3 linked regions of the Flectobacillus major DSM 103 genome follow. The protein of the gene in region 1 binds, or shares a complex with, the protein of each later gene. Links are inferred from orthologs where the notes say so. Each region holds a gene or a part of one and is shown in the gene's direction. Other genes may lie near its edges.

Evidence for each region.
Region 2: the proteins of accD (region 1) and accB are in contact, whole or in part, in a solved structure (PDB 8UXZ), measured with the Escherichia coli proteins. The link is inferred for Flectobacillus major DSM 103 from one-to-one orthologs.
Region 3: the proteins of accD (region 1) and FLEMA_RS0102630 are in contact, whole or in part, in a solved structure (PDB 8UXZ), measured with the Escherichia coli proteins. The link is inferred for Flectobacillus major DSM 103 from one-to-one orthologs.

Annotation. Positions count from the first base shown.
Region 1 is NZ_KE386491.1:3,256,242-3,264,674, reverse strand. Bases 1,903-4,855 are described here. They hold accD (acetyl-CoA carboxylase, carboxyltransferase subunit beta), read left to right. Parts: upstream 1,903-2,934; coding sequence 2,935-3,777; downstream 3,778-4,855. Other genes in these bases: FLEMA_RS70350 (tetratricopeptide repeat protein), read right to left, coding at 3,833-4,855; FLEMA_RS70355 (amidohydrolase), read right to left, coding at 1,903-2,696. In the rest of the region: FLEMA_RS0128100 (S9 family peptidase), read left to right, coding at 1-422; FLEMA_RS0128095 (SDR family oxidoreductase), read left to right, coding at 492-1,292; more of FLEMA_RS70355, read right to left, coding at 1,371-1,902; more of FLEMA_RS70350, read right to left, coding at 4,856-5,317; FLEMA_RS70345 (zinc ribbon domain-containing protein), read right to left, coding at 5,410-6,168; FLEMA_RS70340 (Nif3-like dinuclear metal center hexameric protein), read right to left, coding at 6,250-7,347; FLEMA_RS70335 (GIN domain-containing protein), read right to left, coding at 7,548-8,267.
Region 2 is NZ_KE386491.1:4,345,351-4,353,523, forward strand. The notes cover bases 1,736-4,428. They hold accB (acetyl-CoA carboxylase biotin carboxyl carrier protein), read left to right. Parts: upstream 1,736-2,693; coding sequence 2,694-3,164; downstream 3,165-4,428. Other genes in these bases: efp (elongation factor P), read left to right, coding at 1,837-2,400; accC (acetyl-CoA carboxylase biotin carboxylase subunit), read left to right, coding at 3,477-4,428. Also shown: phosphate acyltransferase PlsX, read left to right, coding at 1-524; FLEMA_RS73020 (beta-ketoacyl-ACP synthase III), read left to right, coding at 617-1,606; more of accC, read left to right, coding at 4,429-4,820; FLEMA_RS0147395 (QcrA and Rieske domain-containing protein), read left to right, coding at 4,996-5,457; FLEMA_RS73040 (DUF5777 family beta-barrel protein), read left to right, coding at 5,491-6,384; FLEMA_RS73045 (YceI family protein), read left to right, coding at 6,384-6,959; FLEMA_RS0147435 (LytR/AlgR family response regulator transcription factor), read right to left, coding at 7,000-7,716. UniProt on the Escherichia coli protein: This protein is a component of the acetyl coenzyme A carboxylase complex; first, biotin carboxylase catalyzes the carboxylation of the carrier protein and then the transcarboxylase transfers the carboxyl group to form malonyl-CoA.
Region 3 is NZ_KE386491.1:151,576-159,902, forward strand. The notes cover bases 2,198-5,044. They hold FLEMA_RS0102630 (acetyl-CoA carboxylase carboxyltransferase subunit alpha), read left to right. Parts: upstream 2,198-3,067; coding sequence 3,068-4,021; downstream 4,022-5,044. Other genes in these bases: FLEMA_RS0102625 (gluconate:H+ symporter), read right to left, coding at 2,198-2,638; FLEMA_RS0102635 (HAD family hydrolase), read left to right, coding at 4,083-4,703; FLEMA_RS0102640 (site-2 protease family protein), read left to right, coding at 4,693-5,044. Outside these bases: FLEMA_RS0102615 (hypothetical protein), read right to left, coding at 1-543; FLEMA_RS0102620 (avidin-fold protein), read right to left, coding at 698-1,033; more of FLEMA_RS0102625, read right to left, coding at 1,319-2,197; more of FLEMA_RS0102640, read left to right, coding at 5,045-5,883; FLEMA_RS0102645 (1-acyl-sn-glycerol-3-phosphate acyltransferase), read left to right, coding at 5,993-6,559; lpxB (lipid-A-disaccharide synthase), read right to left, coding at 6,633-7,751; FLEMA_RS0102655 (6-pyruvoyl trahydropterin synthase family protein), read right to left, coding at 7,827-8,246. UniProt on the Escherichia coli protein: Component of the acetyl coenzyme A carboxylase (ACC) complex. First, biotin carboxylase catalyzes the carboxylation of biotin on its carrier protein (BCCP) and then the CO(2) group is transferred by the carboxyltransferase to acetyl-CoA to form malonyl-CoA.

The DNA of each region.
Region 1 (8,433 bases):
TAACCAATATGCGTCCAGATTTATACCGAGGTGTTTTGGCTGGTGTGCCATTTGTTGATGTTGTAACAACGATGCTCGACGAAACTATTCCATTAACAACAGGCGAATGGGAAGAGTGGGGAAACCCACAAGAGCAAGTGTATTATGAATACATGAAATCGTATTCGCCTTACGACAACATTGAGGCAAAAGCATATCCTAATATGTTGGTTACAACGGGTTTGCACGACTCGCAAGTACAATACTGGGAACCAGCCAAGTGGGTTGCCAAGCTACGAGCCTTGAAAACAGATAATAATATCCTATTGCTTCACTGCGATATGACAACAGGGCATGGCGGGGCATCTGGACGTTTCCAACGTTTTAAGGAAATAGCTCGTGAATATGCTTTTATGCTAGATTTGGTAGGTATTACGGCTTAAATAAGTTCATACAAATAGGTAATAACGTTATTGTAATAATCTATTTGTTTTATTTTAGACAAAACCAAGATGTCAGGCTATCTTCAACATAAAGTTATTTGGATAACAGGAGCTTCGTCTGGAATAGGCGAGGCTCTGGCTTATCAATTTGCCCAAAGCGATGTCAAACTTATTTTATCGGCTCGCCGCGAAAATGAATTACAGCGAGTGGCCAATCGGTGTGGGTTATTACCAGAAAATATCTTGGTATTACCAATGGATATGCTTGAGATAGACCAGCTAGCTGTCAAGGTTCAAGCAGCGATTAATCATTTTGGGCAAATAGATATAGTAGTGCAAAATGCAGGAGTATCGCAGCGTTCGCTTATTAAAGATACCCAACTGAGCGTATATCGTGATTTAATGGAACTCAACTACTTTAGTATTGTAGCTCTTACCAAAGCACTATTGCCTCATTTTACACAGCGTCGACAAGGGCATTTTGTGGCTATTAGTAGTATTGCAGGCAAAATTGGTACACCCCTAAGAAGTGGCTACGGCCCTACCAAACATGCTGTAATAGCATTTTGTGATTCGCTACGAGCCGAAATTTTTCGGGACAATATCTTGGTAACGGTTATTTGCCCGGGTTATATCAAAACCGCTATTTCGTTGAATGCCCTATCGGGCGATGGCTCTAAACATGGACAAATGGACGATAATCAGGCAAAGGGTTTGTCGGCAGAAGAGTGTGCCAAAAGTATTGTAAAAGCGATTGTAGCCCAAAAAAATGAAGTATATATTGGTGGGTGGTTTGAGGTATTGGGGGTATATCTCAAAAGATTTTGGCCAGCTTTGGTTTATAGAATAGTCAGAAAAGTAAATGCTTAATAGTAAAATGGCCTAAAAATAAGCGTTTCTTGCTCAAATTTTTAGGCCATTTTATGTCTGTCCAACGGCTAGTTGTACTTACTTACCTGTATTATTAGCTTTGGCAGTACTCATTTCCATATAGTCAAGAGTCAAATTGGTCATAACTTTCATTCCCAATACAAATCCACCTTCGTCGATATAAAAATCTGGGGTATGGTGCGAAGCTGTTTCAGATTCTTTTTTACCCTTTGGTGCTCCACCCAAGAAGAAAAATAAGCCTGGTACTTTTTCCTGATAAAAAGAAAAATCTTCGGCACCTGTAGCTGCAGCAGTTAAGGCTACATTGTTTTTTCCAGCTACCGATTCTAGTGTAGGTAGCATTTTCTCGGTCAGCGATGGGTCGTTATAAGTAACAGGACACATTTTGGTAATACTGATTTCGGCTGTAGCACCAGCACTTTCAGCAATATTGGTTGCTACAACTTTCATACGCTCATGAATCATATCCTGAACCTGAGTGTCTAAAGTTCGAATGGTACCATTCATATTTAATTCTTCAGGAATAATATTGCTTCTTACCCCAGCATTAATTTGTCCAACTGTAATTACAGCCGCCGACTCATTCAATGGTGAGTTACGGCTAACGATAGTTTGTAAGCCCATTACAATTTGCGAAGCCGTTACGATAGGGTCGATTCCTTGCCAAGGACTAGCACCATGAGCTTGTTTACCTTTCACTTTGATTTTGAACCAGTCAGAAGCCGCCATTGTACCTTTAGGACGATAGCGGATTTTGCCTACTTCGGCCTGAGCACTAATATGTAAGCCAAAGATGGCATCTACTTTAGGGTTTTCGAGTACGCCTTCTTTTACCATTAAAGCCGCTCCGCCTTCTTCGCCCTCAGGGGCACCTTCTTCGGCAGGTTGAAAAATAAACTTTACCGTACCTTTCAAATCGTTTTTGATAGAAGCCAAAATTTCGGCAGTTCCCATCAAAATAGCCACGTGCGAATCATGTCCACAAGCGTGCATAACACTTACGGGCTGGCCATTGTATTCGCCTGTAGCTTTAGAGGCAAAAGGAATATTGACACGTTCTTTTACAGGTAAAGCATCCATATCGGCTCGTAGGGCTACTACTGGGCCAGGCTTGCTCCCTTTCAAAATACCTACAACACCTGTTTTGGCAACGCCTGTTTGTACTTCTATTCCTAAAGAACGAAGATGAGTAGCTATTTTTTCGGCCGTTTTGAATTCTCTATTGCCCAATTCAGGGTTTTGGTGGAAATCACGTCGCCAAGTAACAACCTTCGACTCCAATGATTCAGCTTTTTGGCTAACTTTGGTTTTGAGAGCCACATTTTGGGCAGAAGCCAACCATGTGCACGATAGCAATGCTACCGAAAGTACAATTTTTTTCATTATTGATGATAAAAAAGGTTTGTGTGATGATAATTAAGGGTTTACTTCACTCTAATATAGCCAAAAAGTACAGTAATCTTGATGTTGTTTTGAAGAAATAATCATATAAATTTGAGATTTTTGTAACATCTGGATTAAGGAAGTTTTATCTTTGCGATTCATTATCACTAAAAACAGGTGTTTGGTAGCTCCAATAATTATTAAAAATAGCTACAAAACCGATAATTGAACATAGAATATGTCTTGGTTTACCAGAAAAGATAAGGGGATTCTTACCCCAACCGAAGCTAAACGTGAAGCCCCAGATGGGCTTTGGTATCAATGTCCGTCATGTAAAAAAGTAATGCACACACGTGAGCACCGCTTATTTGCTTGGACTTGCTCAGCATGTAATTATCATGACAAGATTGGCTCGCAAGAGTACTTTGAACTCCTATTCGACCAGTCTCGCTATACAGAAATGGATGCTTATATGTCTTCGGGTGACCCACTCAACTTTGAAGATACCAAACGCTACCCAGACAGAATCAAGGCTACTGAAAAGAAAACAGGCCTGAAAGATGCCGTAAGAACGGCTCATGGCAAAATGAACGACGTAGAGGTAGTTATTGCAGCTATGGACTTTTCGTTTATTGGTGGGTCGATGGGTTCGGTTGTAGGCGAAAAAATTGCTAGAGCTATTGATTATGCTTTGAAAAATAAAGTACCATTTTTGATGATTTCAAAATCGGGTGGTGCTCGTATGATGGAGGCTGGCTTTTCATTGATGCAAATGGCCAAAACTTCAGCCAAACTTGCTCAGTTGGCCGAGGCCAAAATTCCTTACGTTTCGTTGCTTACCGACCCTACTACAGGTGGTGTAACGGCATCGTATGCAATGTTGGGCGATTTTAATATTTCTGAGCCCGGTGCTTTGATTGGTTTTGCTGGCCCTAGGGTTATTCGTGAAACAATCGGTAAGGATTTACCAAAGGGTTTTCAAAGTGCCGAGTTTGTACTTGAACATGGATTCCTTGATTTTATTGTAGATAGAAAAGATTTGAAAGATAAATTGACAGCATTATTCAATATGTTGAAATAATGCTTGACTTATGAATCGGCTGTGAAACTGAAATGGGTTTTCACAGCCGATTTTTTTAGAAGTTTTCGTTCAAGGCTGCTTTGGCTTTGTTATCTATCGAATTTTTGTATTCATGCTTTTTATAAGAAAGGGCTTTCTCAAAATATTTCTTCGCCTTGAGTTTGTTACCTTTTTCTAGCCAAATATAGCCTAACTGTAGGCTTGAAGTGGCTCCAAACGAAATAGTAGTATCTTCAGAAAGAGAAATGGCTCTTTCAAAAAATATAATCGCTTGATTTTCTTCATGAATTTTTTGTAAAATCCGTGCTTTACGGTAATTGAACTCTGCTTTATCGCTGAGTTGGTCAAAGCTATTTTCGGTGTATTTCTCTAAGATATTGTCAGCTTTTTCGTAAAATCCTCCATCAAAAGCCAGACGAGCTTTCATCAGAACCTTTTGTGAAATAGGTTTTTTAGGGTCATTAGCTAGAAAATTTTCTGCAAAACGGCCAGCGTATTTATCAGCCTCTACAATAGCTGTACTATTATTGCGTACCTTTTCAAGGTAGGGGCGGGCTTTGCTGTCGTCGCCCAAGAGCCAGTAGCACAAAAATAGTTTGTAATAGCTATCTTTCACAAAGTTAAAACCCTTGTATTGTTGCAAAAAAACCTGATATGCTTTAATTGCAGTAGGATATAAGCCTTTTTGAAGGGCTATTTCAGCTTGTAAGTAATCCAGAAAAGGAAAGGCTATGTATTCGGTATTTTGGGTTAGTGTTTCACACTGATTTAATAATTGACTGGCATTTTCGCTTTTTCCTTCTTTCATAAAAGTAGTAACGCCCAAAAAATAGAAAAGAAGGTTGTCGGGATGATTACTGATAAAATCCTCAAAGCTAGAAAGTTGATTGGTATTAAAAGTAAGTATATAGGCATGGACCAAATACTGGATCAATAGCGATTCATCTTTGAAAATAGGATCTTTGGTAGCACTATTTAGTTCATGAATCCCTTGGCTTATATTGCCTCGCAAACCAAGTAGATTAGTTACCCAAAGATAACTTTCGGGGGTCGATCCAATTAGAATATGTAAAAGCCCTAACGATTTTTGCTGAGGCAAAAAGTTGGGAAATGCTTTTTGGTTACTTTCCAACAGTTTGTAAGCCTTAATAATATCCCAGCTTCCTTTTACTTCGTGGCCAAACTTGAGCTTGACAAATGCCGAGTGCAATTTGATTTCGGCTTGTAAGAATTTCCGATACGGCGATTTTTTGTCGAGAGCGTCGATGGCCTCTAGCCTTGTTTCTTGGGCGGTCAAAAAATCATGATAAAGACCTTTATTTTCTGTAACCAATAATTGTACTAAGTCGGCATAGCTTTGGAGATAGTATTTTATGCCATTATTGTTTTTATCGGTATCTAAAATAGCCCGTCCGCTAGAGAGTTTCATTTTGAGGATTTGGCTATAGGCTTTTTGCATACTGCTATTCCACTCAAAATCGTTGGCCATTGTAGGCCAGCATAACCACAAAAACAGCCAAACAACCAGTAAATTTTTCATAGACTGAGATAGCATAAAGTAAGTAGAGATACCAATCAAAAAGCCCATAACTTCAAGAAAGTCATGGGCTTTTATAATTTCATTCAGAAGAATTAGCGTTTTGAAGCTGTAATAACGTCTTCAACACCAGCCAATACACGGCCACAGTGTTCGCAAACGATGATTCTTTTGTGGTCTTTAATATCGGCCTGACGTTGAGGAGGCACAACATTAAAACAACCACCACAAGCACCACGTTTTACCAAAACAACGGCCAAACCATTGGCATAGTTACCTCTCAATTTGTCGTAAGGACGCAACAAACGTTCCTCTACAAATTTCACGGCTTTTTCACGCTCTTTCAGCAACTTTTGTTCGTCGTCTTCGCTTTCAGCAATTAATACGTCCAATTCTTTACGTTTTGCTTCAAGGTCTTTTTGGCGGTGGAACAAACGAGTTTCTGTTTCCGAAACTTCGTCACGCTTGTTCAAAATCTTGAATTCGAATTCACGCATACGCTTGTCTGCCAATTCCATTTCAAGCTGTTGTAATTCAATTTCTTTAGAGATAGCATCGTACTCACGGTTGTTACGCACGTTCATTTGCTGCTCTTTGTATTTGTTTACAAGCTTTTCAGCCTCTTTCTTAGCATTTCGGTTTTTGGTAATTTCCTCTTCCAAAGAAGCAATCTCGCGGTTGAACTTGCCAATACGAGTTTCAATTCCTATGATTTCGTCTTCCAAATCACGAACCTCCTCTGGCAAATCGCCACGCATCTTTTTGATTGTGTCTAAGGATGAATCTATGGTTTGAAGTTTCAGAAGTCCTTCTAATTTCTGAGCAATGGTTGATTCGGTTGCTACTACTGCCATTTTCGTTATACGTTATTCGTTATGCGTTAAACGTTATTTGTTAAGTATATATTGATATAACTCTCGACTCCTAACGTCAGTTCAAAAATAGGATACAGGATTAGTATTTACCTGACTTTTGAGAATCGCAAAATTACTAAATTTTTCAGATAAATAACTAATAATTAATTCCTTTGTGTAAACTTCTGACTCATAATGTCCAATGTCGCAGATAATAATCTTATTTTCGGCATCAAAAAACTCATGATATTTGTAATCGGCTGTCACAAAAACGTCTGCACCTTGCCTAATAGCATCTTGTAAAAGAAAACTTCCTGCACCACCACAAACAGCAATTGTTTTAATTTTTTTTCCTAAAAGGGGGGTATGACGAATTATTTGGAGAGACATTGCTTCTTTGAGATAATTCAAAAAGGCGATTTCATCCATTTCTTCACCTAATCTACCAATTGCACCTGCCCCAACTTGTGCTATTTCATTCTCTAAGATAGACAAATAATAAGCAACCTCTTCATAAGGATGAGCTTTTTTTAGGGCCGCCAAAATCTGAGGCTCTTGATAATCTTGTAAAATTACTTCTATCCGAAATTCTCGTACTTCTTCGTCTTGGTTAAGTGTTCCAATAAAAGGGTTGGCTTGGGCTGTTGGGCGGAATGTACCGATACCTTCTGTACGAAAACTACAATTTTTGTAGTCGCCAATTTGTCCTGCTCCAGCTTCATGTAAGGCCATAAGTACAGCTTGGGCGTGTTCAATAGGCACGAAAGTGACTAATTTTTTCAATATATTTTTTTTAGGGGAAAGGATTTTAACCTTTTCTAAGCCTAGCATTGCCGCAATTTTGTCATTGACTCCGCCCCGAACGTGGTCGAGGTTGGTATGTGAAGCATAAATAGCAATATCGTTTTTGATAGCCTCAATCACCACACGTTCTACATAGTTTTTTCCGTTAAGCTTTTTCAAACCCTTAAATACAATAGGGTGATGAGCAATAATCAAGTTACAGCCTTGTGCTTCTGCTTCGGCTACAACTGCCTCGGTGCAGTCTAATGTACACAAAATACCTTTAACAGGCTCATGAGGATTACCTACTATTAGGCCGGCATTGTCGTAGTTTTCTTGTAAAGACAAAGGAGCTAGCTGCTCCATATATTGAGTTATCTCTTTTATCGTAGTCATTGTATGGGAAAATGGTAAAAATGAGGTCAAATTTCTATAATTTCATCAGGACGAGCAATTGATTGATACAAAAAAAGAGGCAAGAAAATCTCACCTCTTTTCAATCGTCACAAATTTATACTGTCAAATGAAGGAATTATAAAGTTGTAAAGCCCTATAAAATGAGGGCAAATGTCTTGTATTGGGTTTACGGGTACTATTTAATCACGCTCAACGAAGCTACCACCCGATATGCGTTTTTCGATTACAGGATTGCCTCTAAAATAGACACCACTTGCCCCCGAAGCCTCTACTTTCAAGAATTTAGAAACCATAACACGGGCTTTGCTTGCTCCAGAGATATACAATAGCATTTCCTCGCTTCTGAATGGGAAAGCATTGAAGGTTGACGCACCCGATATTTCTCCCGATATTTTTTGCGAATCCCCAATCATATTAAGGGTAGATGCTCCTGATAAATCAAAATTAAAAAACTGTGCGTCGGCATCTATATCACATTTGGATGCCCCCGAAAGGTTAATGTCGAGGTTGCGTAGATCAAAGCCTGTAATTTGGGAAGTGCTTGCTCCCGAAAAGTCGACATAGCGTAAGTCGGGCATTACGATATCGAACGTAACCAAATATCGGCGGCTGCGGTAATTGTTATATTTGGCGTAAAGTGTACCATTCCGAACATAAACATCAAGTTCGTCTAAATCACGTTCATCGCCACGAGCAATAACACTAAAGCCATTTCCAGCACGAATACGTACTTTAAAAGCATTACCCATATTGATACTTTCAAAATTACGTACCAAAATATCTCGTTCTACTTCATAACCACTTGGGTTTACTTCGTCGATATGGATAGAACAGCTAGAAAAGAGTAGCAGAATTCCTAGAAAAATGCTAGAAACAATAGTTTTTAGGAAAGTATTCATAATAGTTGAAAGAGGTTATGTCGTATAAAAATGCTTGATTGATTGAGAAGTTTTTTAGGTCTTTGTTGGGATAATGACAATTCAATGTTATTTTCCCCCTACCAAAATCTTTTATTTTTAGCATTTTGGTGGAAAAAAATTCCTTACAATCTCTTTTCTAAAAGCT
Region 2 (8,173 bases), 1.1 Mb from region 1 along the record:
TAATGGTAGATATTGGGGCTAATGCCGATGTAAAACCAGAAATGCTAGAGCAGTTTGGGCTATTAGGCTCGGTGTATTGCCAAGCTACTACTGGCGAACCAAATCCTAAAGTAGGATTGATGAATATTGGAGAAGAACCTGAAAAAGGCTCGATTGTGGCTCAACAAGCCAACAAATTGATGAGAGAAAATCCCAAAATTAACTTTATTGGTAATATGGAGGGAAAAGACTTTTTCAAAGGAAAAGCCGATGTGATTGTAACCGACGGATTTACAGGGAACATTCTGCTCAAAATGGGGGAGTCTCTTTACGGTATCATGAAAGAACAAGGTGTAGAAACAGATTTTCTTGCCAAAACCAATTATGAAGCAGTAGGAGGAAGCCCAATCGTAGGTGTAAATGGCAACGTAATTATTGCTCATGGAGCATCGTCGGCTACGGCTATCAAAAATATGATTCATCTTTCCACACAATTGGTGGAATCAAAAGTTACAGAAAAGATCAAAGAAGCACTAAGTGCGTAGTGTGTTGTGTCGAATAGTAACCAAATAGGTGCTATAAAGCACTTTTAAGTAGGGTACTAGTAAGTCGCATTTCACTATTTATATAATAAATCATGACAAAGATCACCGCAGCAATTACAGGCGTTCAAGGGTATGTGCCAGAGGATGTTTTGACCAACGCCGACTTAGCAAAAATTGTTGATACCACTGATGAATGGATAACCAGTCGTACTGGTATTAAAGAACGCCATATCTTGCGTGGAGAAGGCCTTGGTACTTCGGTAATGGGTGCTGAAGCTGTAAAAGGGTTGTTGGCAAAAACCAATACCAAGCCAGAAGAGGTTGATTTGTTGATATGTGCAACCGTTACACCAGACCATTTCTTTCCAGCAACAGCCAATCTTATTTGTGAAAAGGTAGGAATATCTTTTAGTGCATCTTACGATATTGCAGCTGCTTGCTCGGGATTTCTCAATGCTTTAGTAACAGGAGCAATGTTTATTGAATCGGGTAGATACAAAAAGGTAGTTGTTGTAGGTGCCGATAAAATGTCCGCTATTGTAGATTATACAGACCGAACCACCTGCGTATTGTTTGGCGATGGGGCTGGGGCTGTTTTGTTAGAACCTTCTAATGATAATTGTGGTATTCAGGACTTTATCTTAAAGTCTGATGGTTCTGGAGCTAACCATTTGATTCAAAAGGGTGGTGGTAGTGCATACCCACCAACACACGAAACCATCAACAATGGTTGGCATCATATTTATCAGGAAGGGCAAGCCGTATTCAAATTTGCGGTAACACGTATGGCCGATGTTTCTGCCGAAATTATGGAAAGAAACAACCTTACTGGCGACGATGTGTCATTTTTAGTACCACATCAGGCCAATAAGCGTATTATCGATGCTACAGCCAACCGTATGGGTATTGGCCCCGAAAAAGTAATGTTGAATATTCATAAATATGGTAATACCACTGCCGCAACCATCCCATTGTGTTTGTGGGATTATGAAAGTCAGCTTAAAAAAGGTGATAATCTGATTCTTGCAGCTTTTGGCGGTGGATTTACTTGGGGTAGTGTATATCTCAAATGGGCATATTAGTTAAAATAAGCAGTAAATAACCCAATAAACTAACACTTTTGCAGGCTATTTACTGCTTTTTTATTTGATTAATAGCTCAAAATAAGGTTCATGAAGCAAGTTCATGAACTATTTTGTAATTTTGTGTTTTCAAATTTTTGTAATCATCAAATTTGTAAATCTTTAATGTTAGGAAGTAACAACAATTGATTCTATTGTATTGATAAGAAACAGCTTCCAAAAATTTAAAAATGGCAACGACTGCAGACATCAAAAACGGATTAGTAATTAAATTCAACAACGATTTATTTTCAATCGTTGAGTTTTTGCACGTAAAACCGGGTAAAGGCCCAGCGTTTGTAAGAACAAAGTTGAAATCGCTCACTACAGGAAAACAAATCGATAACACATTCAACTCGGGTGTAGCTATCTATCCTGTTCGTGTAGAACGTCGTGTATTCCAATATCTTTACGAAGAAGAATTTGGCTATACATTTATGGACAACGAAACTTTTGAACAAATCACACTCAACAAAGAAATGGTTGAAGGGGCTGATTTGATGAAAGAAGGACAAGAAGTTGAAATCTTGATTAATGCTGAGTCTGAACAACCAATCTCGTGTGAAATGCCTCCTTTTGTAGAATTGGTTGTAACTTACACAGAACCAGGTATTAAAGGCGATACAGCCAACTCTCCTAAAAAACCTGCTACCGTAGAAACTGGAGCAACAATTACTGTACCTTTGTTTATTCAAACAGACGAAAAAATCAAAGTAGATACACGTACTTACGAATATGTAGAACGTGTAAAGTAATTGCATAAAAATGTGGAGTAGTGAAAATGGATTTGTTCCGTTGAAAAAGATGTTTAATTTTAGGGCTTAATCAATACAAAGTCCCATTCATCAAGCACTAATTCTCTCAACTACTTAGTATGTGCTTAAAATTAGTTTATATTTGACAATGGTTGTCTCAAGAAAATTTTAAAATGTCCTTGAGTTTGTAAAGCAAATCAGATAACAATTAACTAATAACGGTCAACTATTTAGTATAATTTATCCCAGTAAGTATTAAGCTAAACAATAGACATTGTAACACCCAACCTCAAATGGAAAATAAGGAAATACAAAAGCTTCTCGACTTTATCGCACAATCAACCCTTGATGAAGTAAACATTGAGACTTCTGAGTTAAAACTTTCTGTTAAACGTTATGGACAAGCTCCTGTAGTACAACAAGTTGTGGCTGCTCCAGCACCTGTTGCACCAGCAGCACCAGCTCCAGTAGCGGCAGCACCTGCGGCACCAGTAGCAGCTACGCCAGCTCCAGCGGTAGCTTCAAACCGTGTAACGATTAAGTCACCAATGATTGGTACTTTCTATCGTTCTGCTAGCCCAGATTCTCCGTTTTTTGTAGAAATAGGCACAGAAATCACTAAAGGTAAAACAGTTTGTATTATCGAGGCAATGAAATTATTCAACGAAATCGAATCAGAAGTTGCTGGTCGTATTGTTGAAGTTCTTGTTGAAAACGCAACGCCAGTTGAGTTTGACCAGCCTCTTTTTGTAGTTGAACAATAAGCCAACATTATTGAATTGCACACCAATCAAATAGGTTTGATTCTTTTTCAATAAGTAAAAAGCATATTCACCAAGTAGAAAATAAGGGTTATTGAATTTTGAGCAAATTAGAGCCTAATACAAGTATGCTTAGGCAAATGCCTTTGTTCTGGAAGTATTTGAGTTGATACCAATAATAGTGTTTTTGATTATCTCATAATGAGGTATTCTTTTACTCGATAATTTGTTTGATTACTTTATAATACTAAACAACTCAAACCTTATTTTTACCAAATAAATAGCTTAGTTGAGTTTATAACGCAAAACTGAAGAATGTTCAAGAAAATACTTATCGCCAATAGAGGTGAAATCGCCCTCCGAATTATTAGAACATGTAAGGAAATGGGCATTAAGACGGTAGCAGTATATTCAACTGCCGACCGTGAAAGCCTTCATGTAAAATTTGCTGATGAGGCCGTTTGTATAGGCCCTCCTCCAAGTCGCCAGTCATACCTGAATATCCCTGCAATTATTTCGGCAGCCGAGGTAACGGGTGCTGATGCTATCCACCCTGGATATGGCTTCTTGTCTGAAAATGCTGAATTCTCTCGTATTTGTTCTGAATATGGTATCAAATTTATTGGTGCTACCGCCGATCAAATCAACTCGATGGGAGATAAAGCAACTGCTAAAGCAACCATGAAAACGGCTGGTGTACCTGTTATCCCAGGTTCTGAAGGCCTAATCGATACGGTTGAAGATGCTAAGAAAATTGCCAAGGAAATTAAATATCCTGTAATTATTAAGGCTACTGCCGGTGGTGGTGGACGTGGTATGCGTATCATTCGTCATGAAGATGAGTTCGAAAAACTCTGGAATGACGCTAAAATGGAATCTGCTGCGGCTTTTGGTAACGACGGTATTTATATGGAGAAGTTCGTTGAAGAACCTCGTCATATCGAAATTCAGATTGTAGGCGACCAATACGGAACAGTATGTCACCTTTCTGAACGTGATTGCTCTATTCAACGTCGTCACCAAAAATTGTGTGAAGAAACTCCTTCACCAGCCTTAACACCTGAGCTACGTGCCAAAATGGGTGAAGCTGCCATAAAAGGAGCTTCTGCTATTGGCTATGAAGGTGCAGGTACTATCGAGTTCTTGGTAGACAAACACGGTGATTTCTACTTTATGGAAATGAATACTCGTATTCAAGTAGAACACCCTATTACAGAAGAGGTTACTGATTTTGACTTGATTAAAGAACAAATCAAGGTAGCTGCTGGTGTTGCTATTTCGGGCCAAAACTATACACCAAAATTGTATGCATTGGAGTGTCGTATCAATGCTGAAGACCCTGCCAATGGTTTTAGACCTTCGCCGGGTAAAATCACGAACTTGCACTTACCGGGCGGGCATGGTGTACGTATCGATAGCCATGTTTATGCGGGCTATACGATTCCACCAAACTACGACTCGATGATTGCGAAAGTGATTGTGTCTGGACAAAGTCGTGAAGAAGTATTGCTTCGTATGAAACGTGCTCTTCAAGAATTTGTGATTGATGGTATCAAAACCACGATTCCATTCCATATTAAACTCATGGACGACGAACGTTTCAAATCTGGTGAATTTACAACGGCCTTTATGGACGGTTTTGATTTAACTTCTTTGTAATATTCTCGTTTTATTATATAAAAAGGACAGGTAAAGCAATTTACTTGTCCTTTTTGCTTTTTACTTGTCCTTTTTGCTTTTATTCACACTTCCATGATTTAGATTAATGCTTCAACAATCTATTTAGGCGTTTTTCACGTATGTCTTTCATCATCTAATTAAAAGAGCATACATTATGAAAAGAGCAGAATTTATCAGAAGCCTTGGGCTTGGCAGTAGTGCTTTAATGGCAGTTTATTGTATAGGAACGTTAAGTTCTTGTGCCAATGAGGATACTCCGCTCCCTGTAGATAATGGCAATCCTAATCCAATCTCTAATGGTAAGGTCGATTTTACATTAGACTTGTCATTAGCCGCCAATCAAGCACTTCTTGCCAACGGGGGATATATCTACAATGGTAATATTATTATTGCCAAAACCACTTCAGGCAGTTTTATAGCCCTATCAAAAGTATGTACTCATCAAGGTACAACAGTAGAGTATCGAAAAGATACCAACGATATTTATTGCCCCAATCATGGGTCGCGATTTGATATAACAGGAAAGGTTATTCAATCGCCAGCACCCTCACCACTCACAATGTATAAAGTTGAGTATAATGCCGTAACGGCCAAAGTTCGTGTATTCGAGGCTTAAGATTTATTTCTCCAATCGTTTATTTTTCTCAGTATGAACAAATACTATTTTCTTTTCTTATGCCTTGGGTTATCGTTTAGCCTAAAGGCACAAACCGATTTACTAAACCTTTTGCCCGATAATGACAAACCTGAGCCCGTGTCGGCTACCTTTAAGTCGAATCGGCTTATCAACGGCTATTCGATAGAAACAACACCTGCCAACCATTTGGATTATCGTATATCACACCGTTTTGGAACACTCAACTCTGGAGCATATCAGCTTTTTGGTTTAGACCAAGGGTATATTTATATGGGTTTTGAGTATGGTATTACCAATAACTGGATGGTAGGAATAGGGCGTAGTTCAATCCAAAAGTTACTAAATGCTTATACCAAGCTGAAAGTACTAAAACAGCAAACTAACGGAGGTACGCCTATTTCTATTACTTTGGTAGGCGAAGCTTATAGCGATATGACACGCTACGACATTGCCGAAAAGCGTACAAACGTTTCTAAATTTAGCTATACCTCCCAAGCCTTAATTGCTCGAAAATTTAATGATAGGGTCTCTTTACAGGTAATGCCAACGTGGGTACATCGCAATCGCAACAATGTAAATGGCGAAAGTAACGATGTATTTGCTGTGGGTGTAGGAGGACGAATAAAACTGACCAAAAGAACGGCTTTTGTAGGCGAATATTATTATGTATTGCCTAATCAAATTAATCAGCAATACAAAAATTCATTGTCGTTTGGGTTTGATATAGAAACAGGAGGCCACGTGTTTTCGCTGCACCTAACCAACTCTACGGGTATGGTTGCGAAGCAGTTTATTGCAGAAAACCTTGACTCATGGGCAGATGGAGGAATTCACTTTGGATTTAATTTAGGACGAAGCTTTGGATTAGGCAAAAAGCATAAAAATCAATACAAAGTAGCTCAATAATGAAACGGCTGAATATAAACCTAATCGCCAAAATAATACTTTGGCTTATGTTGTGGCAGGCTGTCGATGGTATTGCACAAGCTCAGTCTATTCACTTTTCAAATGACTCGTATATTAGATTTAATTCAGAAGCTCCCATCGAGGACATCGTAGCCGTGAATAAACTTAGCAGATTGGTATTGAATACCAGCAATCAGCAAGTTGCCGTCAAAATACCAATGAAGGGCTTTGTTTTCAATCAAAAACTTATGCAAGAGCATTTTAATGAGAATTATTTGGAAAGTGACAAATACCCCAATGCAACTTTTACGGGTATAATCGACCAGCAGATAAATTGGCTTGTAGCCCAGAATATAGAAGTAACCGTGTCAGGCAATTTGACTTTGCATGGTGTTACTCGTAAAGAGGTTATCAGAGGACGTATTGTAGTAGACCCTGTTCAGAAGAATATAACAGTGGATGCCAATTTCAAAATACGCTTACAACAGTACGACATTAAAGTGCCATCCATATTACTGGCCAAAATAGCAGAAGAAATAGACGTAAATGCACAATATCTATTAATACAAAAGTAACTAGATTGTCTCTCCGCCAAGAGGCTTTTTAGCGAATTTTTTATGAAGCTTTTTCATCAAATAATTTCTCGATACTTTCCCTATAAGAAACCCCTAAAGGGATTTTGGTTTTATCCAAAATAACATGACGTGACGAAATCCCAATCACCTTATTTTGAGGAATAAGGTAGGATTTATGTACCCTAATAAAATTATTGATGAGTAATTTGGTTTGTAACTCAGAAATAGACTCGCTGATTAAGGTTGATTTATCTTTGGTAAAAACCCTAGTGTAAGCCCCTAACGCTTCAATGTACAAAATATCATTAATCAAAAATTTCAGTGATTCTCGTCCCGACTTCAAAAATATAGTTGGTTCTTCTTGTGTTGTTGCTTTTTGAGAAGCTTTATTTTTAATATTAATATTGTCGATAGCCCTATTGACAGCTTTCAGGAAACGCTCAAAACTAAAAGGTTTTAGTAGAAAATCGGTCACTCCTACATCAAAAGCCTCCATCGAATAGTCTGAATGGCCAGTTGTTAGAATAACTTGTGGAGGTGTTTCTAAGGTTTTAATTAAATCTAATCCAGAAATTTCGGGCATCTCAATATCAGAAAAAAGAATATCCACCTTTCCTTGGTGTAGTATAGGAATGGCTTCAATAGGGTTACTAAATACCTGAACGATGTCTAAATGAGGCAATCGTTTAATATTTGTTTCTAAAATTTTCTGAGCAATGCTGTCATCTTCTAGGATAACACACTTGTAAATTAGCATGGATTAGGTGAATTATATATCGTTAAAAAGCCAATGCAGTCTTTAGGCTTATCATAGTTTGAATGAGGAAATTTGGTAAAATATTATAATATATTAAGGATTATGTAATCATAATAGCGGAATTTTACAACGCAACTTACAGTATTTTTATTAGAAAATGAAATTCATGTAGGGCTATTTTACAAAAAAACAGAAGAGAAGGGGTGATTTTGGGTCAATATAATATCTATAAAGAAGGATAACCTATTTTATTGGTTTACTTTGGGATTTGTACTAATAAAAAAGCTATGCTTGATTTATCAAACATAGCCAAGAAGCAATATATATATATGGTGGTCAGATACTGTAAGTAAGGATGTTGCACTACAAAAATAGTATTCTTTGGTATTTTTTGAAGTATAACTGTTTTAAACAAGAAGGCTATTACACCAAAAGACAAAAAAAAGAATGAAACTGC
Region 3 (8,327 bases), 3.1 Mb from region 1 along the record:
GTCTACATACTCTAATATGTAGTTATTTGCTAATACACTATTTATTCCTCTATCGGCAGCATCTTTTTTAAGATAAATTCTCTTGTCAACTATCTTGCCATCAGGGCCTGTAAATGACTGCACACCTGTCAAAATAAGAGTAGTTTGATGATTCAAAGAATCATAACCTAATTCAATGAAAATATTGTTACATAGAGGTGATTGGCCATTTTGTTCGATAATAAACTTCTGAAGTTTTTTGCTATCTACAATCCAACCTTTCAGTTCATTTGGCCACGAAACAAACTTATTAGATAAATTATTTGGGTCTGTAGGCGAGTTGTGTAGTTTTTTGACAAAATTTGAAGCAAGCCATATAGCATTTTCATAGGAAATCGTATCAGTTCCTTTCTTCTTGTCAGGATTAGTAAAATTAAATGTTAAAGTGTTTTGTAAATCTTTTTGTGTAAGGGAAAATACCTCACTTTTTTTATAGAAAAGCCAATATCCTAATAATACGCCGAGTAGTGCTCCTATTGTTACACCTATTGCTAATTGTTTCATTATAGTGTGATTTATAAAGGTTTAACGATTATTTACAGAAAACTACTGAACTCATTTGTTATTTGCAAACATATACGTTAGTTATGGAAAAATACCTGTAAAACCACACTCATAATTCCGTAAAATAACCCCTACAAATCCCGTAATAGTACCCTTAAATCTCTTCTATCACTGATTGTCCTTTTGAGCAATCGCCAGAAGTCCACTGCCAAGTTTCGTGAAGGCGGATTTTTCCGTTGGGCAAAATTTCAGGAATAGACTGGCAAATACCCGTCATGAGTTCTCCTTGGGTATTTACCTGATGATACCGCATATCTATATGCCCGTTGTCGTCTACCAAACCAATCAAATGCCCTTTGGTAATTTTTCCACCACTGTATTCTGCCGTGAGAACACGGCCAATTTGTTGGTAAAGAAAGGTTGTCTCAGCAGATGTTTCTCCGTTGTCGGAGTTGGCAATAGGTTTGAAAGTTTTGTCGTGGTAATTCATGATTAAAGCATTGAGTTAAAAATAAGGACTACGTAAAAATAGTTTATATATTTTTTTACTGAAAAACTATTGCTATTTATTACAGGCAAGATTTATGAAAATACTGCTAGTAATCAACGTTCTAGCATTGTTTTGTACGTGCATAGAGTATTTAGGGCTGTACGAAAGATGCTGAAGTCAGCTATTTAAAAACTAAGCCATTGTATCAAAGTACCAACATCTGCAATAGCATTTAACCTTCCGTACAGCACTAATGGGTATTGGTTTTCCCTTGTGGTTTTATACCTAACTAATCAAAAAATTAACGGCCAAAACACCCACTAGCCCCATTACACCAACAATGGTTTCCATGATAGTCCATGTTTTGAAAGTATCCTTAATACTTAGGCCAAAATATTCCTTGAACATCCAAAAGCCCGTATCATTCACGTGTGAGCACATCAAACTTCCAGCACCAATAGACAACACCATCAGCTCTGGATTGGCTCCTGAGCTAGCAATAATAGGCTGTACAATACCAGCGGCGGTAAGTCCTGCAATAGTGGCCGAGCCAAGGGCAATCCGAATAATTGTGGCTATAAGCCAACCCAGTATAAGGGGCGAAAGGGTAGAGCCTTCAAAAAGAATGGCAATATCTTTGCCGATACCACTATCGGTCAGGATTTGTTTGAATGCACCACCTGCGGCAATAATCATAATAATCATGGCAGCCGAGCTTACCGCACTGCCCGATTTGTCCATAAGCTCTTTCATGGTTTTGCCTCGACGAACACCTAGCATTACAATGGCAAAAATTACAGCAATGAGCATCGAGATACTTGGGTCGCCCAAAAACTTCAAATAATGCCTTAGGTAATTGCTTTCGGGTAGAGCCAGCTCGCTAGCGGTAGCCAAGGCCATCAATACTACAGGAATCAAGGCCGACAAAAAGCTTAACCCAAAGCTAGGCATTTCATCTTCGGTAAATTGTTTATTTTCAAAAAGCCCTTGAGGAGGATTTGCTTTGATATGCCTGATAAATTCTGGAAAAATTAAGCCCGCTGAAACCAAAGCAGGAATGGCTACAACTAGGCCATAAACCAATGTTTTGCCAATATCGGCTTTGAAAATAATGGCAATAGCCGTAGGCCCAGGGTGTGGAGGTAAAAAACCATGCGTTACCGACAAAGCCGATGCCATGGCTATACCCACATAAATAACGGGTTGACCAGTATTGACAGCCACCGAAAATACCATCGGAATCAAAATCACAAAACCTGCATTATAAAACATGGCAATACCTACCGCAAAGCCCGTGATTAATAAAGCTAATTTTACTCTTTTTACCCCAAAGTACTTAATAAGTACCGAGCTAATTCTTTGGGCAGCCCCACTTTCAGAAAGTAAACTTCCAAGCATAACACCAAAACCCAAAATCAAAATCAGCGAACCAAGGGTGCTACCGATACCTTTCTGAACAGTAGCAATGATGTCGAGCAGGGGCATTTCTTTGGCAATACCTACCAATAAAGCCGAAATAATCAATGAAATGAAGGCGTTGAGTTGGCAAATAGTAATCAGTAAAAGCAGTAATAAAATACTGATAATTAGAATAATAATGGACATAGTTATATGGTTTGAGTATGAATGGAGGATAGTAATATTTATCAAAAATAGAATAAACCCCCAATAACTATATCATTTTGTACAGCTTTTATAAAGAAATAAACAGATACAAAAAGCATAAATTGTATAAAAGCTATATAGAAATGGTGAGACTTTCACGAAATTATCCTAAATTGGTGAAATGAAAGGGAATAACAACAAGAAAATGTAGATGAAAGTATAAGAGAAAAAAAGCGTATAACTAGTTCATTATGAGGGATAAACAGCAAATAGGTCATTTTGACAAACTGAAAATTCTCATAAATTCGTTCTAGGAAATTTCTTTTTGACTAACTTTGAGGGCTAAATTTTCTCCTAATTAAAGGATTGTTATTACCTAATCTATGTCAATTCTTCAGGAATTGGCATTCGATAAATTAAAACGATAAAATGCGAACTCTGTTGGATTTTGAAAAACCCATAGCCGAATTAGAAGCCAAATTGGCAGAAATGAAAAAATTGGCGATTGATAATAACGTAGATGTTTCTACCGCTGTAGCTCAGCTAGAAGGCAGTATTGAAGAGTTAAAAAAAGAAACGTTCTCTAATTTGACCCGCTGGCAAAGAGTACAGCTTTCTCGTCATCCAGAACGCCCTTATACACTCGATTATATCGAAAATATGTGTGAGGAGTTTATTGAACTTTTTGGCGACCGTACCGTAGCCGACGACAAAGCAATGGTGGGTGGTTTTGGTAAAATCGACGGGCAGACGGTCATGATTATTGGCCAGCAAAAAGGCCGTAATACCAAACAACGTCAATTACGCAACTTTGGAATGCCCAATCCTGAAGGCTACCGCAAAGCTTTGCGTTTGATGAAAATGGCCGAAAAATTTAATAAACCTATTGTTACGCTGATCGATACTCCAGGGGCATTTCCAGGGCTTGAGGCCGAAGAACGTGGACAAGGCGAGGCTATTGCTCGTAATATCCGTGACATGTTTATGCTTAAAGTACCCGTAATCTGTATTATTATTGGTGAAGGGGCTTCGGGTGGTGCTTTGGGTATTGCTATTGGCGATAGGGTTTTGATGCTTGAAAATGCGTGGTATTCGGTAATTTCGCCAGAAAACTGTTCGACGATTCTTTGGAGAACATGGAATTTTAAAGAACAAGCAGCCGAAGCACTTAAATTGACCGCCGAGGATATGCTCAACAACAAGCTTGTCGACGGTATTATTCCCGAACCACTTGGTGGAGCTCATTTAGACTTTGCGTTGTCGTCGCAAACTGTCAAAAATGTTATTCTCAATACAATTGCTGAATTAAACCAACTTACGCCAGAAGAGCGTATCGACCAACGCATTGAAAAATTCAGTGCAATGGGTGTGGTAACAGAATAAGACTTTCTAATCTTGAAGGTAATACCCCATATGTATGGGTGTATTACCTTTTCTTTTTTCTATGAAAAATATCATCTTCGACTTAGGAAATGTCATTATCGACATTGATTTCTCTCGTACCTTCAAAGCACTGGCTGCTCTTTCTAATAATTTGTCTTGGGAAGATGGCGAGCGTATTGTCAAAGAAAAACAACTATGGGTTAATTACGAAAAAGGCCTTCTTTCCGACCAGCAGTTTCGTGATGCCCTGCGTCAGGAATTGAATATTATAGCTACCGACGAGCAAATTGACGTAGCTTTCAATGCCCTGTTGTTGGATGTCGACCCTCGCCGAATCGAGCTATTAAAACGCCTCAGAAAAAAGTACAAAATATTTGTACTATCCAATACCAGTCATATTCATATAATTGATGTCGAGAAAATTTTGTTTCGTTGTACTGGCGAAAAACATTTGGCCGATTTGTTCGACCACCTGTTTCTTTCTTACGAAATGGGTAAAGTAAAGCCCCACGTCGATATTTATGAAGCCGTGTTGGCACAAGCAGGTATAGAGGCTCATGAAACCTTATTCCTCGACGATATGTTAGTAAATCTTGAAGGTGCTGCAACATTGGGTATCCAAGTAAAGCAAATTATTCCAAACGAATTCACGATTTTAGATTTGTTCGCCGATGAAGCATAAGACATTAGTCATTCAATTAATTTTATTTGTAGTCACACTTATTACTACAACATTGGCTGGTGCTGAGGCTATGACAGGAAGGTTTTTCTTTTTTTTGCCCGAATCTTACATCCTTCATTTTCCTGACGATTTTTGGCAAGGGTTACAATTTTCTATTCCTTTTTTGGCCATCTTAACTTGCCATGAATTTGGGCATTATTTTACCGCAAGATTCTACAAAATTCGTACGACATTACCTTATTATATACCGATGTGGCTGAGTGCTCTTGCCATGAGTATTGGTACATTGGGGGCAGTGATTCGTATTTTAGACAAAACCCGTACACGCAAACAGTATTTTGATATTGGTATTGCGGGGCCATTGGCAGGCTTTGTAGTAGGTTTTGGGGTATTGTGGTATGGATTTAGTCATTTGCCTGCTATCGACTATATTTTCAAAATACATCCCGAATATGTTAAGTATGGATTGAATTATGCTCATGAAATGTCCAAAAATGCCAATTTGCTTAATGGACAGATGGTTTTGGGTGATAATTTATTATTCATGTTTTTCAAGGAGTTTGTGGCTGACCCAGTACTTTTACCGCCCAATTTTGAAATAATGCACTATCCATTGCTTTGGGCAGGTTATCTATCTTTGTTTTTTACAGCATTAAATCTTTTTCCAATTGGACAGCTCGACGGCGGACATATTTTGTATGGTCTTATTGGTAAAAAGAAATTCAATATTGTAGCTCCCGTTATTTTTATATTGTTTGTTTTTTATGCTGGTATTGGTATGTTTACGGTAGCCGACATCAAAGCAATAGGGCAGGCCAATGCAGCTTATACTTCCGATACCGATTTCTTTTTGTGGCTTATGGTATATGTATATTTTTTGAGGGTTTGTTTTTCAAAGCTTTCCGAAAACCCGCTCAACGCTTGGGTATTGGCTTTGGCTGTAGTTGTTATTCAGCTTGGGATGAGCGCTATTCCTTATTTTGAGCATGTTCAAGGCTTTTCGGGCTTTTTCCCTTTTGCTTTTTTATTAGGTCGTTTTTTGGGAGTGTACCATCCCGACGTAGAAGTAGATGAGCCTTTAGATTTGAAAAGAAAGCTATTAGGCTGGTTTGCCTTGGTGGTATTTGTGCTGTGTTTTACACCACATCCATTTATGTTGATAGACGTTTCAGCCAAATAAATAGGGGATATAAAAGGTATAGCAATAGCCTCACAAAATTTATGTAGGTGATTTTGTTGCTGAAAATAATATCAGTATTTTCACTCAAAATTCACTTTATGTAAAAAATATGCTAAATAAAATATTAATTTTTATATTTAAGGCTCTTGGTTGGAAATTGTCTGGCCACGTACCCATTACGGTTTCACAAAGTATTATTATTGTTGCACCTCATGCTAGCTGGGTAGATTTTCCGCTTGGCTTGTGTGCCAGAGCTGCCATTCGGCTCAAAATCAGTTATTTGGGTAAAGCAGAACTCTTTAAGCCACCGTTTGGATGGCTATTCTCTTGCTTGGGAGGGTATCCTGTCGACCGCTCTAAGCATAACAATATGGTGGATGCGGTCGTAAATTTGTTTCGAGCCAACCAACAACTTCATATTGCGATTGCCCCCGAAGGCACACGTAAAGATGTAACAAAGCTCAAAACAGGCTTTTATTATGTAGCCAAAGGAGCTAATATTCCGATAATAATGGTTGGTTTTGATTATCCTCGTAAAACAGTGTTTATCAGCAAACCTTTTTATCCGACCAATAATATAGAAGCTGATTTTGACGAAATAGCGAAGTTTTATAACAATATCGAAGGAATACAGAAAAGTTGGATTAAAGAAACAATACACAAAAGCATAAAGTAAAGATTCGGCTAACAACTTCATGAAGTGGTTAGCCTTTTTTATTATTAGGAATCAATAACTACAAGTCATTAATTTATAATTTGTGAGTATTCAAATAATCCACCATCAAGCTTCCCGCTTTTTCAGAAGCCCCTTTTTCGCCTAGAATACGGATAATCTCGGCATAGCCTTCTAGTTGTTCTTGGCGAGTTGTAAGATTAATCGTAATTTTCTCTAGCTCAATTTTGAGATTTTCGGCGGTTAAATCATTTTGAATCAGCTCAGTAACAACTTTTTTCTGAGCAATCAGATTGACCAGCGAAATAAAAGGTACTCGAATCAACCGTTTGGCAATTGCATACGAAATACCGCTAGTTTTGTAGCAAACCACCTGAGGAATATTCAACAAGGCTGTTTCGAGGGTGGCTGTACCCGAGGTAACCAAGGCCGCTTCAGCTACCGACAATAAATTATAAGAATCGTCGTAAACAATTTTGATAGGAAAAAGCGACTGCCAACGAGCGTACAACTCTTTGGGAAGATTAGAAACACCCGCTACAACAAACTGATAATCAGGGAAATTGTAAGCTTGAGTTACCATCAAAGGCAACATCTTGGCTACTTCCTGATAGCGACTTCCTGGCAAGAGGGCAATAATAGGTTTTTGTCCTACACGGGCTTCTTTTCTAAAATTAGGATTAGGCTGAAAATTGGCAATAGCATCGAAAAGTGGATTGCCCACATAATCGACATCGTAATCAAATTTTTTGAAAAAATCTTTTTCAAAAGGGAAAATTACAAACATTTTATCGACGTACTTTTTGATATTCAAAGCACGAGATTGGTTCCAAGCCCAAACTTTAGGAGAAATATAATAAAAGGTTTTGAAATGATTCTTTTTAGCAAATTTGGCTACACGCATATTAAAACCCGCATAATCAATCAAAATAACCACGTCGGGCTGAAAAGCGGCAATATCTTTTTTACAAAATGAAAGTAAACCAATAATAGTAGGAAGGTTTTTGATTACCTCGGCAAATCCCATAAAAGCAATATCCTGATAATGCTTTACCAAAGTAGCTCCAGCACTTTGCATCATATCGCCACCCCAAGCTCGAATATCGGCCTGAGGGTCTTTCTGTAAAATGGCTTTAATGAGATTAGAACCATGCAAATCGCCCGAACGCTCACCTGCAATAATGTAGTATTTCATTGTGTTTAGCAAATAAGCCAAAGGCTACAAACATTGGGGGTATTGCCCTTGCTTATAGCCTATAGCATTGAGATTTTACTCACCGTAGTATTTTACAGAATTCTTTGGCGTTTCAATCAATTCGATACAATGTAATTTTCCATCAGGAATCACTGCGTCGAGTTTTGGAGCTAAGATTTTCCAGATTTCCATTGCAAAGATTTCGCAACTCGCCATTTTGCCTTGCATAAAATCTACGTCGAGATTAAGGTTTTTGTGGTCAACACGCTCAATAATTTCATCTTTGATAATCTGACTCATTACTTTCATATCAATGACAAAACCTGTGTCGGGGTTAGGGATACCTTTCACCGTAACGATGAGCTCAAAATTATGTCCATGCCAGTTGACATTGGCACAAGGACCAAATACCTCACGATTCTTTTCCTCGGTCCAATTAGGATTATACAGCCTGTGAGCGGCGTTGAAATGTTCTTTACGAACTACGTAAACCATTTGTTTTCAGTTAATTTATTCGTTTTGCGGGAAGCATAAAAAGCTAGCGGCTATTTCTGTATTATTCCTAGAAAAGTATAG